4 regions of the Bradyrhizobium sp. CB2312 genome follow, and region 1 is predicted to be linked to each of the others. Evidence: riboswitches for the same ligand, from Rfam matches in the RefSeq annotation. Region 1 holds a riboswitch; each other region holds the start of a gene.
The links. Region 1 has a riboswitch for cobalamin ahead of metE (5-methyltetrahydropteroyltriglutamate--homocysteine S-methyltransferase). Riboswitches for the same ligand answer to the same signal wherever they lie in the genome.
Positions count from the first base shown of each region.

Region 2: it holds a riboswitch for cobalamin, as region 1 does, so the genes downstream of both, QA642_RS32585 (energy-coupling factor ABC transporter permease) here and metE (5-methyltetrahydropteroyltriglutamate--homocysteine S-methyltransferase) in region 1, are expected to answer to the same signal.
Region 3: it holds a riboswitch for cobalamin, as region 1 does, so the genes downstream of both, QA642_RS32565 (TonB-dependent receptor) here and metE (5-methyltetrahydropteroyltriglutamate--homocysteine S-methyltransferase) in region 1, are expected to answer to the same signal.
Region 4: it holds a riboswitch for cobalamin, as region 1 does, so the genes downstream of both, QA642_RS32650 (DUF1636 domain-containing protein) here and metE (5-methyltetrahydropteroyltriglutamate--homocysteine S-methyltransferase) in region 1, are expected to answer to the same signal.

Region 1 is NZ_CP121668.1:8,060,779-8,064,387, reverse strand. Features, by position in the region: gene QA642_RS38955 (nodulate formation efficiency C protein) at 349-1,131, opposite strand; cobalamin riboswitch at 2,072-2,274, shown strand; gene metE (5-methyltetrahydropteroyltriglutamate--homocysteine S-methyltransferase) at 2,376-3,609, shown strand, end outside.
Region 2 is NZ_CP121668.1:6,672,552-6,676,160, forward strand. Features, by position in the region: gene cobT (nicotinate-nucleotide--dimethylbenzimidazole phosphoribosyltransferase) at 1-159, opposite strand, end outside; gene cobF (precorrin-6A synthase (deacetylating)) at 170-919, opposite strand; gene QA642_RS32585 (energy-coupling factor ABC transporter permease) at 962-1,639, opposite strand; cobalamin riboswitch at 1,676-1,896, opposite strand; gene cobA (uroporphyrinogen-III C-methyltransferase) at 1,942-2,673, opposite strand; gene QA642_RS32595 (cobyrinate a,c-diamide synthase) at 2,670-3,609, opposite strand, start outside.
Region 3 is NZ_CP121668.1:6,668,794-6,672,402, reverse strand. Features, by position in the region: gene cobT (nicotinate-nucleotide--dimethylbenzimidazole phosphoribosyltransferase) at 1-751, shown strand, start outside; gene QA642_RS32570 (histidine phosphatase family protein) at 819-1,397, opposite strand; cobalamin riboswitch at 1,470-1,672, shown strand; gene QA642_RS32565 (TonB-dependent receptor) at 1,788-3,609, shown strand, end outside.
Region 4 is NZ_CP121668.1:6,684,965-6,688,573, reverse strand. Features, by position in the region: gene QA642_RS32660 (cobyric acid synthase) at 1-94, opposite strand, end outside; gene cobO (cob(I)yrinic acid a,c-diamide adenosyltransferase) at 100-735, opposite strand; cobalamin riboswitch at 776-995, shown strand; gene QA642_RS32650 (DUF1636 domain-containing protein) at 1,090-1,464, shown strand; gene cobW (cobalamin biosynthesis protein CobW) at 1,461-2,495, shown strand; gene cobN (cobaltochelatase subunit CobN) at 2,495-3,609, shown strand, end outside.

The DNA of each region.
Region 1 (3,609 bases):
TCAGACTTGGGCCCGAGGCATCTCCAGGCCCGGTCCCTTGAAGAGTGGCATGGAGAGCTGGTTCCCTCGCAGACGGTGTTCTCTCACGGCGTCAGGTGCGCTGGGAGCAAAATCTCGCCAACTGGTACGCGCCGCTGAGCTCGACTGTCGCGGAGAGGCTCGAGTAGTCGTGCTGCCCGATTTTTGCCTGACGGGCTGAAGGCTGCGGGGAAAGGCTCGCGACTGTTGCGAAGGCGTAAGCACCGACACTTTAGGGCTAATATGTCTTGCAGTTACTCTGAGGCGGTCAGGAGCTGCGGCGCGATCTTGCTCTGCGCGACCATTAAACCGAGGGCTTTCGCTCCTTTCTTACTCTTCCCGTTCCTTGGGCTCCATTCGAGCGAACCAGGAGCCAGGAGGAAAGGCCGCGATACGCTTGGCAAAGGAGGATTGCGGCTCCCAATCTTGCCCTTCGCTCTTCTCGAAAGTGATGACCCCGTTATGGGTGTAAAAACGGGGCCCTGGGATATTACAGTTCACTAAAAGCAAAACGCGCCACAGATCACCTTTTTCGGTCGGCTTGTCCTTCTGCTTCGGCAAGTAGTCCACTCCAACAGGCTCAACGATAGTGCAGCGGCCCTGCCGCAGGAGATCGCCGAGCCGGCCCTGGGTGGTCGTCACGAAGTTGAAGTTGCTCGGATCATGCAGAAAGCGAAGATTTGCGTCCCTTTCGCCATCCTTGACTTCACTGGCGATCAACCCGAGCGCCAGGGCGTGCCAGCCCAATTCGATCGGCTTTGCATAGGTCGACGCAAGTTGAAACGTGCCGTCGAGCGCGATCCTCCAGGTGATAACGTACTGTTCGTCTAATACATCATCCGCGTGCCTGGTCCACGAAACGAAAACATAGTCGTTTCCGTCAAGTTCGGCGACGCCCCACATTCGAGGGACGAACCGTGCAACTTTCGAGACGTTGGAGATAATTTGTTCTATTGTCTCACCGTCTTGCGCTCGCCACGTTGACTTGAATCTTTCGATATGGGGGCTCTCGATAGCGCGAGCACTGTTGCCAGTCACAGCCAGCCCGGCCAGGCAGATCAGGGATCGACCGAGACAAAACAATAACGCGCGTCTTGCAGACACTTTTCTCATGACTGTTGGCCTATCTGGTTTCATCCACCCGTCATTCCAGAGCGGGCAACTTCAGCCTGTTATGCGCGAGCGCAAGAAGTTAGCGGCGACGCGACGGGGAGGCCGATGGTGTCCCGTGCGAGCAGGCGCTCCCGCTCTATGTCACGCGCCGCTAACTTCGTTGCCGGCGACAGCCTCAAGTTGCTGTGCTGGACATGCCCAGCAGGAGGAGACTGGGCATGCCGAAGACTTGCATTCCTCGTGCCAGGTTAATAGACGGCAATTCGCACCGCTTCTATGCCCCCTTTGTCGGCTTTCCGACTTGCGGGCGTCTCGATGTTTCCGTTCAGCGCGGCTTATGCCACGCGCCGAATGTTCGGTGGGCGCAGCTGAACGCCTCGACCAAGTTCCTGATGAGAATTGGGAGCACGTTTGCCGCCACAGAACTGTTTGGCTCGCTATCGTTACCGGAGTGTGAGCTTTCGATCTCTGGCATGCCTCTGGGTACTCGCGGCCGAGAGGCCAGAGCGCGTTTGGCGCTTCTTTCGCGACATCCGGCACTCGCGCCGAGCATTTGGAGTCTGGCTGGCACCGCAAATCAACGTGCCGGTCAGGTATGTTGCTGACTTTGCCACGTGTCTTGGGCTTATGCAGCACGGATCCAGCTGGTCGAGAGCGCGGCTGGATGGCGGACACGCTCGAAGAACCTGTTGGGAAGCCTGGGACACGCATCAAATGCGTTCTGCTCCAGGCAGCAGTCCCGACCGCGGAAGCCGCTTTTATCCCCTCCACCGATCTGGCGTGCGGCCAGGGGGCAGCTGCGATGGTCATTACAATATCGCTGACTGAAGAGCGCATCTACATCGACTCAGCGATAAGGATGCGCGGTCATTCGCGTAACGGATGTCGCAGCACCAGCTTGCGACATGATCTGAGAGGTTGACGGAAGACTTGTCTTGCCGATAATCCAAGTCGTCGAGGTTCTCCGGTCCCACTTGATCCGGAGCTAAGAGGGAAGCCGGTGACAATGCCGGCGCTGCCCCCGCAACTGTGAGCGGCAAGCCGCTGTCCAACGATGTCACTGAAGCCTGCGCGGCTTCGGGAAGGCCGGACAGAAGCGATGACCCGCGAGCCAGGAGACCTGCCCCGACAATTATTCGTCCACGGGCGGGGTGTCCCGGTGGTGCGTCAAGCAGCCGTCGCACCGCGCGACTTCCCCTGCCTGCGTCCGCCACGGCCTTTGCCCCCATCAAGGGGTTAACGCTATGTCTCTTCTCTCCCTTCCGGTTGCCACGCTTGGAACGCCACGCATCGGTCCAAGGCGCGAGCTCAAACTTGCTCTTGAAAGCTACTGGGCGGGAAAAACCAGCGAACAACAGTTGCTCGAGGACGCAGCTGGCCTGCGTGCCGCCAACTGGGCTCGTCAGAAATCTATCGGCGTCACGGTCATTCCATCGAACGATTTTTCGCTGTATGACCAAGTGCTCGACACAAGTGTCATGGTTGGCGCCATCCCGGAGATCTACGGCTCGAAAACCGAATCCGTTTCGCTCAAGACGTACTTCGCCATGGCCCGCGGATCACAATGCGGCGATCAGGATGCGAGTTGCGGTCGCGGACCGCGCGGATTTGGCGCACCCGCGCAGGAGATGACCAAGTGGTTCGACACCAACTACCACTACATGGTTCCCCAGTTTCACAGGGGACAGACTTTCAGGCTATGCTCTCGCAAGCCGATCGAGGAGTATGAGGAAGCCAAGGCCCTTGGCTTTCAGACCCGTCCTGTCCTGATCGGGCCGGTCACATTCCTAAAGCTCGGCAAGAGTCTCGATCCTGCGTTCCAGCCACTCTCACTGCTGGATGAACTGATACCGATCTATATCGAGGTTCTGCAGGAATTGGCCAAACGTGGGGCAAATTGGGTTCAGTTCGACGAGCCCTGCCTGGTTCTTGATCTGGATGAGAGGGCGCGGCAATCTTTGCGACATGCCTATGATCGGCTCGCTAAGGAGGCGCCGGCCATCAAGATCTTAGTTGCCAGCTATTTCGGCGACCTCGGGGACAATCTGAACACCGCGTTGAGCCTGCCAGTTGCCGGACTACACCTCGACCTAATTCGAGCGCCACAGTTGTTGGACCAGATCATCGCTGGCGGCCGAGGTGATCTCGTCATGTCGCTCGGTGTCGTCGACGGCCGGAATGTATGGCGGTCGAATTTGTCATCGCTGCGCCAGCGGCTCGAACCCGCGATTGCGAAGCTCGGCAAGGACCGTGTACAGATTGCCCCATCCTGCTCGCTGCTTCATGTACCGGTCGATGTTGAACTTGAAACCGGGCTCGCTTCCGACGTCAAGAGCTGGCTTGCTTTCGCGGTCCAGAAGATGCGGGAGCTTGCGATCCTGGCGCGGGCACTCGCAGGCGACCAGAATGTTGCGCAAGCTCTTGCCGAGTCGGAATGTGCCGCGACTGTTCGCCGGACTTCGCCGAAAATTCGTGATG
Region 2 (3,609 bases), 1.4 Mb from region 1:
CTGCTCGGTCGCTTGCAGGCCCGCAAGCTCGATCGCGAGCTGCTCGAGCCGGCCGAGCGCGCCGGTCGGTTTTGTGAGCTGCGCCTGACGCGCAATCGCTGCCTCGCGATGGACCGCGGAGACGTCAGGGCACTTTTGGTAGACCCATTCGGGAAGCATGCTGCCTCGCTTAACGCCCGCGCTTGAGAATGTAGCTGTCCATGATCCAGCCATGCCGCTCGCGCGCTTCCTGCCGCGCGGCGACGATGCGCGGACCAATCTCGGCCAGCGCGCCGGATAGGATGATCTGATCGGGCATGCCGAGATAGGCGCCCCAATAGATGTGAAGCCCCGCCGGATCGAGCGACCGGAACGCGGTGCCACCGTCAAGCATCACCGCCACGGTATCGACGCCCTGCGGCCAGCCGCCTTCGCGCAGGCGGCGTCCCGTCGTGACAAGGAACGGCTCGCCGATCTCGTTGAGCGGCAATGCATGGGCCGCGCACAGCGCCTGGATCGAGGTGATGCCGGGCACGACCTCGATATCAGGCAACGGATTGAGCCGGCGCGCGATGCGCAGCGAGGAATCGTAGAGCGAGGGATCGCCCCAGATCAGCAGCGCAACCTTGCCGTCACGCCCGAGATGATCCGCGATCGTCTGCGACCATGTCGCGGCAACCGCATCGTGCCAATCATCCACGCCCTTGCGGTAATCGGCTTCGCCCGCGTCGCGCACGGGGAGATCGAACTCGGCAATGCGGGTCTTGTCGCTGGTGAGCACATCCGCGCAGATCGTGCGCCTGAGATCGGCGAGATCGGATTTCGCGGTGCCCTTGCGCGGGATCAGGATCAGATCGGCGGCGTTGATGGCTTGAATGGCGGCGCGCGTGAGCTGCCCGGGATCGCCGCAACCGATGCCTATCAGGGAGAGCGTGAGCATCGCGAGCGCGAGGGGCGGCCATGACGGCCGCCCCTTAATCTCTTACGCCGCGTTGTGCAGACGCGGAGTGACGAGGCCGGGCGCGGTGACACCGCGCAGCGACTTCGCCAGCGCCAGCACCGCGAGATCGGCAAGCGGCTCGATCATGATGACCAGCGCATAGGACGCCGCGAACGTCGCGATATTGGCGAGGTTGCTCATCGCAAAGCCAGAGCCATAGAGCGCCCAGAATGCCACCCAGGCGATCACGCCGGCCTGGTAGGTCGTCGAGAGCGCCAGCGCCTGGCGATACCTGAGGTCCACATAGGCGGTGTTGCGCGAGATGATCCGCGTGGCGATCGCCTGGATCCCGAACAGCGGCACCAGCAGCGTCGTGACGTTCATGCCGTATTGCGGCAGGTCAGCGGGCTCGAAGAACACGCCCTGCAGCAGGAGTCCGAACGCAAGGCCAAGAGCCGCCGGCGCCGCACCGAACAGCAGGAACAAGGTCGAGCCAAGGATGAAGTGCACCTCGGAGACGCCGACCGGGAAGTGCGGCAGGATCTCGAAGAAGGTGAAGACGAGCGCGGTGGTCGCGAGGGTGCGCACGGCGAGCGAGCCGATGCCCTGCTCGCGCACGGTCTCGACCGCGAGCTTCAAGGCAACGCCGCCTGCGGCGATGCCGGTTGCGTAACTCAATACGAGCTTGGCGCCGGTCACGACGCCGGGTTCGATATGCATGGTTCAGTTCCTTCCTGCCGTCACACCCGACGGCCTTGGCCTCAAAACATGCACGGCCGGTCTCCTGGCTCGCGGTTCGCTGGGGTTCTCCGGCCTTCCCGGACCTTGCGGCCCAGTGGCGGTTCGGAGCCCCTCACCGCTTACAGTCGCGGGGGCGGCTGGGGTTTTGGGCGCCGCAACTGGGTCCGCCCATCCCCATTCCCGATTATGCTCCGGCGCTTTGCGCCGCGTTGAGCACCATGCCTCTCCTGTGTGCCCCTTCCGCCAGCCGGGCGTCAAGGGCCGAGAGGCAGCCCGGGCCATCATGACGGATAATCCCCCGCCAGCGCGCCGAACAGGATAACGGCCGCCGTGGAAGCCGCCCCGCCCCGCGCAAGCTGCTCGGCAAGCTCGGCAATCGTGGTGCGGACCAGCCGTTCGTCGGCGCGGCCAAGGGATTCGGCGAACAGCGCGGGGGTATCAGGGGCGAGACCGTGCGCGATCAATTTTGCGGCAAGATCCGGGAAGGTGCGGCGGCCCATATAGACCACGGTCGTCGCTTCGGGGTCGGCCAGCGCCGTCCAGTTGAGATTTTGGGGCAGCTCGCCGGTGACGTCGGCCCCGGTGACGAACTGCACCCGGCGCGAGGTATGGCGCCGGGTCAAGGGAATGCCGGCTTGCGCGGCGGCCACGCAGGCCGAGGTGACGCCGGGAACGATCTCGTAGCCGATGCCGGCGTCGCGCAGAGTCTCCAGCTCCTCCTCGAGCCGGCCGAAGATGCCGGCATCGCCGGACTTCAGCCGCACCACGCGCGCGCCGGTGGCGGCGTAGTCCACCAGCAAGCGGTTGACGTGGTGCTGCCTGGTCGAGGGCCGCCCTGCCCGCTTCCCCACCGCAACGAGATTGGCGCCGGGCCGCGCCAGGTCGAGGATCGCGCCGGAAGCAAGATCGTCATAGAGCACGACGTCAGCCTCGCGCAGCCGCGCGGCGCCCTTCACGGTCAGGAGCTCGGGATCGCCGGGGCCGGCGGAGACGAAGGAGACAAAACCGCTCACCGGTCCTCCGCGATCAGATGAAAGAACGTACCGGTGGCGTGGCCACGCCGCGAGCCGGTCTCAGCGATGACCGCGCCGGTTGCATCATGCACGACCGCCAAGGGCGTGTCAGGCTGCGCAAAGATCGTCGAATAGTGGAATTCGTGGCCGCGCAAGCGCGCGCCCGCCTGATGCCCCGGCATCGGCGCTGCGAGCGCGGCCAGACGATAGCCGAGATGCATGCGGCGCCTGGCAAAGCTCGTCTCCAGGCCAAGCAGGCCTGTCATCTCGTGGCGGACGCCGTCGGCATCGGTCAACGCGGTGCCCAGCACCATATAGCCTCCGCATTCGCCGTGCACCGGACGCGTTTCGGCGAAGGCGCGCAAGCCGGCCCGAAAGCGTGCACTGGCCGCGATCGTGCCGGCATGGAGCTCGGGATAGCCGCCGGGCAGCCAGCACACATCCGCGCTCATATCAGGGCCTTCATCGGCGAGCGGCGAGAATGTCGCAATCTCCGCGCCAGCCGCGCGCCAGGCTTCCAGCATGTGCGGATAGACGAAGGAGAACGCGGCATCGCGCGCCAGCGCAATGCGCTGACCGGGCGGCGTCACGTTGAGGCCGTTCGACGCAGCTTGCGGCGACCAGCTCGCTGCCGATCGCAGCACCGCATCGAGATCGACATGCTCGCCGACGAAGCGCGCGGCCTCGTCGATCAGCTTGCCGATCTCGGCCTGCTCCTCGGCCTGCACCAGGCCGAGATGCCGTTTCGGCAGCGAGATCTCGGCATGGCGCGGCAGCGCGCCGAACACGGCGATGCCGGCATCGTTCAGCGCACGGCGCACCAGGTCCTCGTGGCGCGGGCTGGCGACACGATTGAGCACGACGCCGGCAAGCCGCACGCCGGGGCGATAATCGCGCAGGCCTGCGGCGATCGCCGCCGCGGTCTGCGCCTGGCCG
Region 3 (3,609 bases), 1.4 Mb from region 1:
GCTCGGCTCGACTCTGGAAGTGGTTGACGCAGGCACGCTGGCGCAGGAGGCGATGGGAGGCGTCGTCACCGACAAGCCGCGCAGCGGCACCCGCGATTTCAGCGTCGAGGCTGCGCTTGCGCCTGCCGAACTGGCGTTTGCGTTCGAAGCCGGCCAGCGCGCGGTCGCGCGCGCGGAGGCCACCAAACCCGATCTCCTGATTTTTGGCGAGATGGGCATCGGCAACACCACGACATCGGCGGCGATCGCCGCGAGCCTGCTCGCCGTCAGCGCCGAGGAGATCGCAGGCAGCGGCACCGGTGTCGATGCGGCGGGCCGCGCGCACAAGGCGCGGGTGATCGATGCCGCGATTGCACGCCACGGCGTTGCGGGCGCGGCGCCCGAAAAAATCCTGTGCGCCGTCGGCGGGCTCGAGATCGCCGCGATTTGCGGCGCCATCATCGCCGCCGCGCAGCGCCGCATTCCCGTGCTGATCGACGGCTTCATCGTGTCGGTCGCGGCGCTCACGGCAGCGCGGCTCAATCTGTCGTGCCAGCCGTTCCTGCTGCCCTCGCATCAGTCGGCGGAGCAGGGACATCGGCTGGTGCTGCGCGCATTGAACGTGCAGCCGCTGATCAGCCTCGATCTCAGGCTCGGCGAGGGATCGGGTGCCGCCATCGCGCTGCCGCTGGTGCGGTCGGCCTGCGCGCTTCACAACGGCATGGCGACGTTCGCGCAGGCGAACGTGCCGGATCGGCCTAAAGCGCGATGAGATCATCGCGCTTTAGGTTGTTGTTTGAGCATGATCTTTTCGGAAAACCGCTGCGCACTTTTCCGGATCATGCATAGCTGATCCGCTGATTGACGGAAACGACTCGCCAGCCGGTCGCGAGCCGGTCGATCCGGGTCAGCGACAGCGGATCGATGACGAAGCGCAGGGCTGCCTGCGGCGTCAGGTCGAGCGCGATGCAGAGCGCAGCGCGGATCGTGCCAGAATGGACGACGATCGCGGCGGGCCCCGCGCCGATCCGTGACAGGCCGAGCCGGACACGCGCGATCTGATCCTCAAAGCTTTCGCCGCCCGGCGGCCTTCCACGCGCTGGATCGCTCCAGAACTGCTCATAGGCCTCGCCACCGGTCGCGGCGAGCTCGTCATGCCGATGGCCGGTCCAGTCGCCAAAATCCTGCTCGCTGAACTCCCTCACCAGCGTCGGCTCCAGCCCCAGCGCCCGCGCGGTCTCGGCCGTGCGCCGCGACGGGCTGGAATAGCTCGCAGCATCCCGCGGCAGACGCTGCCGCAGCGCCTCGAGTTGTGCGCGATCGCGGAGATCGGCCGGTGCGTCGGCGGCGTGGATCGTCCCTTTGACGCCGTCGACGGGCGCATGTCTGATCAGCCAGAGGAAGGTCTCGCCTTCCATGCTCATCTCCAAGGAAATTGGGTGCTGTGGCAATAACGCCGCAGCTTGCACATTGACTCTGTCTTGGTCGTAATCCTAGATGCCTTTGACGGTTTCCCCGAGAGGGGATGAAAAGGGAATGCGGTGCGGGGACATTGTCCCCAATGCCGTAGCTGCCCCCGCAACTGTAAGCGGTGAATCCTTCGTCAGAAGCCACTGGGTCCTCGGTCCCGGGAAGGCGACGAAGCGGTCACGACCCGCGAGCCAGGAGACCTGCCGTCAGCCGTGGTCACACGCGAAGATGTCGGTCGGGGAGTACAGACATTCGGCTTCATCGGAAGGCTCAAAGCCTGATGATGGGACCTTGGTTCGCTGTGACGTGCCACTGACGTCATACCGAGGTCCAAAACCGTGTCTTCCATCCGTATCGTACGACCGCGCGCCCTGCTGCTCGCCTCCGCGTCGCTCGCGTCACTTGTTGCCGCCGATATGCCTGCCGCGCTGGCGCAGCAGGCCCGCGAACCGCTGCCGCCCGTTGAAGTCTCCCCCGCCCAATCCCGCAAGCAGGCCAAGCCGGCCGGCCGGGACGCGCAGAGCCCACGCAGCGCAACAGCGCGCAGGCCGGCGGCCGCATCGGCGGCGGCCAAGCCCGCCGTGCCGGCCGCAGCAGCGCAGACGCCACTCAACACCAATGTGGTGGCCGAGAGCGCTTCGCGACTCGGCCTGACCGTGCAGGAGACGCCCGCGACCGTCGAGGTCATCTCGGCGAAAACAATGCAGGAGCAGGGCTATCACACCGTGTCGGAGGTGGCCCAGGGCGCCGTCGGTGTCACCTCCGGCGACAATCCGGCCGAGCCAGCGGCCTTCTCGATGCGTGGCTTCACCAACAGCCAGATCAACATGCTCTACAACGGCATCAAGATCGGTCCGCAGAACATGACCTCGCGGATCACGGATACGGCCAATCTCGCAGCCGTGGAATTTTTGAAAGGTCCGGCCTCGCTGATGTCCGGCGAAGGTGCCGCCGGTGGCGCAATCAACCTGGTCACGAAGCAGCCGCACACCGGGCCGATCCGGAATGAGGCTGACTTCTTTTGGGATTCGCTCAACTCGTTCGGCGTCCACTACGGCTCGGGCGGCAGCACCAACGTGCAGGGGCTCGACTACCGCTTCGACATCAGCCGTTCCTCGCTCAACGGCTTTGCCGACGACACCAACACCAAGATGCTCGATATCTCCGGCCAGCTCAACTACCGCATCTCCGACAGCCTCAAGATCTGGGGCGCGATCGAGTATCGCGAAGATCGCGGCAAGGCCTATTGGGGCGCGCCGCTGGTGCCGATCGCCTTCAGCGGCTCGCATGCGACGAGCGGCATCGTTTCGGGCAATTACGTCTCCAACTACAACGGAACCAACCTCGGCGCTGTCACTATCGATGACCGCACCTTCAATACCAACTACAACGTCCTCGACAATCGCAACGTCGCCCAGGAACTGTGGCTGCGTGGAGGCTTCGAGCTGAAGCTCGCGCCCGACCTGACACTGAAGAGCCAGGCCTATGGCTACGGCGCCGAGCGCACCTGGTTCAACAACGAGGTCGAGGCATTCAACTCCGTCTCGAATCTCGTCAATCGCGAGCGCTTTTACGTCGCGCACAGCCAGCGCCTTGTCGGCAACATCACCGATCTCATCTGGGACACGAACATCGCCGGCTTCGACAACCGGCTGGTCACGACATTGTCGTCAAGCTATCTGGATTTTGTCAGGCCCGGTGCTGCGAACTTCCCCGGCGACGCCGTTTCGCTCGTCGATCCCGCCCGCGGCTATTACGGCCTGCTCACGATCCAGCAACAGACCGCGCGCATCGACAATGAGGCGCTGTCGTTCGAGGACCGCTTGAAGCTGACGCGCAGCTTTGCGCTGGTCGGGGGCCTCCGCGTCGAGCATATCGGGCTTGACCGCAACTGGACCGACGTCAACGGCCTGGTGAAGGCTGGCTTCCCGTTCACGAAGGACTGGGTCCCGACGACGGGCCGCATCGGCTACACCTGGGATGCCGTGCCCGGCCTGACCTTCTTCAGCCAGTACGCCACCGGCGCCGACGTTTCCGCCAACAACATCTTCCTGCTTGGGCCGGCCCAGCCGCTCGACCTGACCACCGCACGCACCTATGAGACCGGCGTCAAGCACCTGTTCTGGGACAACAGGGCGGAGTGGTCGTTCTCCGCCTACG
Region 4 (3,609 bases), 1.4 Mb from region 1:
AGGCCCGCCGTGTGAAGGCGCGCGCGAGACCGGCGACGATGAGCGACTTGCCCACGTCCGAGCCGGCCCCCTGGATCATCAGCGCGCGTGCCATCGACTTCAGAACTCGACGCCGGCCTGCGCCTTGATGCCGGAGCGGAACGGATGCTTGACCAGCGTCATCTCGGTGACGAGATCGGCGATCTCGATCAGCTCGTCCTTGGCGTTGCGTCCGGTGAGCACGACATGCGTCATCGGCGGCTTCGAGGTCGTCAGGAATTCGACCACCTCGGCGATATCGAGATAGTCGTAGCGCAGCGCGATGTTGATCTCGTCGAGCACGACCATGCGCAGGTTCTCATCTGATATCAGCTCCTTGGCCTTCTCCCAGCCGGCGCGGGCGGCCGCGATGTCGCGGGCCCGGTCCTGCGTCTCCCAGGTAAAACCTTCGCCCATGGCGTGGAACTGGCAGAGCTCGCCGAAATGGCCGGTGAGCAGGCGCCGCTCGCCGGTGTCCCAGGCGCCCTTGATGAACTGCACGACCGCGCAGGGGAAGCCATGGGCGACGCAGCGGACGATCATGCCGAAGGCCGACGACGACTTGCCCTTGCCGGCGCCGGTGTGGACGATGATGAGGCCCTTCTCGCCGCTCTTGGTCGCGATGATCTTGTCGCGGGCGGCCTTCTTCTTCGCCATTTTCTGGGCGTGCCGGGCGTCGGTTTCCTCAGCTGTTTGGGTATCCGGTTCAGGCGTCATTGGTCCCGGTCCTTCGGCTTGACAAGAGGCGGCCGGGGGCAAATGGTGGCCCGGCACTGGTTCCTGTCCTATGACAGGCGAAGAGGGAATGCGATAGGGTCCGAATCGGCAAGATTTGGGTCCAAAATGCAGCCGCCCCCGCGACCGTGACCGGAGAGATGCCCGAAGCCACTGATCCCCCGGGATCGGGAAGGCGGGGATCGAAGGGCCAAAACCCTGCTCCGCAAGCCGGGAGACCTGCCAGCGCGGACGAGTTTTGGACCGGCGGACGGGGTGTTCCGCGACGGGGGAACGGGCCTTCAGGAGAATGGTCCGTGTGCCTCTTCGCCTCCCGCTGTTATTCTGGAAGAGGCGATGACCGTCACACTTCACGTCTGCATCACCTGCCGCGCCGGCCAGACGCTTGGCGAGGGCGAGACGACGCCCGGCAAGCGCCTGCACGGCGCGATCCTCGAGGCCGGCGTGCCGGAGGGCGTCCGCGTGGTTCCCGTCGAATGCCTGTCTGCATGCAGCCAGGGCTGTTCGGTCGCGCTCAGCGCGCCGGGGCGCTGGTCCTATGTCTATGGCCGCCTGTCGGATGCGAATGCGCAAGACGTGATCGCCGGTGCTGCGGCCTATGCGGCCGCGCCCGACGGCCTCGTGCCCTGGCGCAGCCGGCCCGAAATCTTCCGCAAGCAGTCGCTTGCGCGCATTCCCCCCATTGCCGTGTTGCCGGAGGCCGCCGAATGAACTCGCTCGCAAAAGTCCCTGTGACGGTGGTCACCGGCTTCCTCGGCTCCGGCAAGACGACGCTGATCCAGCATCTGCTCAGCAATGCCAATGGCAAGAAGCTCGCGGTGCTCGTCAACGAGTTCGGCAGCGAGGGCGTCGATGGTGAGATTTTGAAGTCCTGCGCCGACGCCAACTGCCCGGAGGAGAACATCGTCGAGCTCGCCAATGGCTGCATCTGCTGCACCGTCGCCGACGATTTCATTCCGACCATGGAGCAATTGCTGGCGCGGCCGGTGCGGCCCGATCACATCCTGATCGAGACCTCGGGCCTCGCTCTGCCAAAGCCGCTGCTGAAGGCGTTTGACTGGCCGGAGATCCGCTCGCGCATCACCGTCGACGGCGTGATCGCGCTCGCCGATGCCGAGGCCGTTGCCGCCGGTCGCTTTGCGCCGGACCCGGATGCGGTCGAAGCCCAGCGCGCGGCGGACGAGAATCTCGATCACGAGACGCCGCTGTCGGAAGTGTTCGAGGACCAGATCGCCTGCGCCGATATCGTGCTGCTGACCAAGGCGGATCTGGCCGGCGCCGCCGGCATTGAAGCCGCCAAGGCCGCGATCACCGCCGAGATGCCGCGCCGTGTGCCGATGCTCCCCGTCACCGACGGCGCGATCGATGCGCGCGTCATCCTCGGGCTTGGCGCTGCCGCGGAGAACGATCTCGCCGCGCGCCCCTCGCATCATGATGGCGAGGAGGGGCACGAGCACGATGATTTCGCATCGGTCGTGATCGATCTTCCGGAAGTCGCCGACGTCGATGCGCTGGTCGCCTCGGTGCAGAAGCTGGCGCGCGAGCAGAACGTGCTGCGCGCCAAGGGCTATATCGCGGTCGCGGGCAAGCCGATGCGCCTGCTGTTGCAGGCCGTCGGCGAGCGCGTGCGCCACCAGTTCGACAAGCCCTGGGGCGCAGGTCTCAGGCAGTCGAAGCTCGTCGTGATCGGCGAGCATGGCGATATCGACGAGGCCGCGATCAAGGCGGGATTGGGAGTCTGATGCACGTCGTCTTCCGAGAGAGCCGGGGTCTCGAGGAGACCGCGACGCCAAGAGACATCGGCCAGGACCCGGCCGATCTCGTGGTGCTCTCGTACTCGGATTCCGACCTTGCCGCGTTCGCGGCAGGCTGGCGGCGCGGCCGGAGCAGCCTGCCGTCGCTGCGGCTCGCCAATCTCGCGGAGCTGCGTCATCCGCTCTCGGTCGACACCTATATCGAGCGCACGCTGTCGCAGGCGCGCGGCATTCTGGTGCGTCTGATCGGCGGCGAGTCCTACTGGCCCTATGGCCTTGCGGCTCTGCAACAGCTCGCGAAGGATCGCAACATCGTGCTGGCGGTGCTGCCGGCCGACGGCCGCGACGACACGCGGCTCGATGCCTACTCGACCTTGCTGGTCTCGACGCTGCGGCGGCTGAAGGTGCTCTGTGACACCGGCGGTCCCGTTGCAGCCCAAGCCGCGATTGCTCAGCTCGCGCTGGCCTCGGGCCTCTATGCCGGTCCAGTCGTCGGCGAGATGACCGTGCCCGAAATGGGCTTTTATGATCCCGCGCGTGGTGTCATTGCCGCGCCGGCGTCGGGCGAGGGGAAGCCGCTCGCGCTGGTGACGTTCTATCGCTCTTATCTCACTGCCGCTGACACCGGTCCGATCGATGCCCTGATCGCTGCGCTGTGCGAGAAGGGCTTTGACGCCTATGGCGTGTTCGTCACCTCGCTGAAGGCCCCGGGCGCTGCGGACTGGCTGCGGGAGCATCTCGCACAGCATCCTCCGGCTGCGATCGTCAATGCGACGGCGTTCTCTGCCGTGGGCGACGACGGCACGACGCCGTTCGATGCCGCGCCGTGTCCGGTGTTCCAGGTCGCGCTCTCCACCGCGCGGCGCGAGGACTGGGCAGAATCGCTGCGCGGCCTCTCGCCGGGCGACCTCGCGATGCATGTCGTGCTGCCCGAGGTTGACGGCCGTCTGTTCACGGGCGTCGTGAGCTTCAAATCGGCGGCGGAGCGCGATCCGGATCTGCAATTCTCGCATCTGGCGCATCGGCCGGACGAGGAACGCGTGAAAGCTGTCGCCGCGCGCGTTGCGGCCTGGCGTAGCCTCGCGAAGACGCCGGCCGGCGA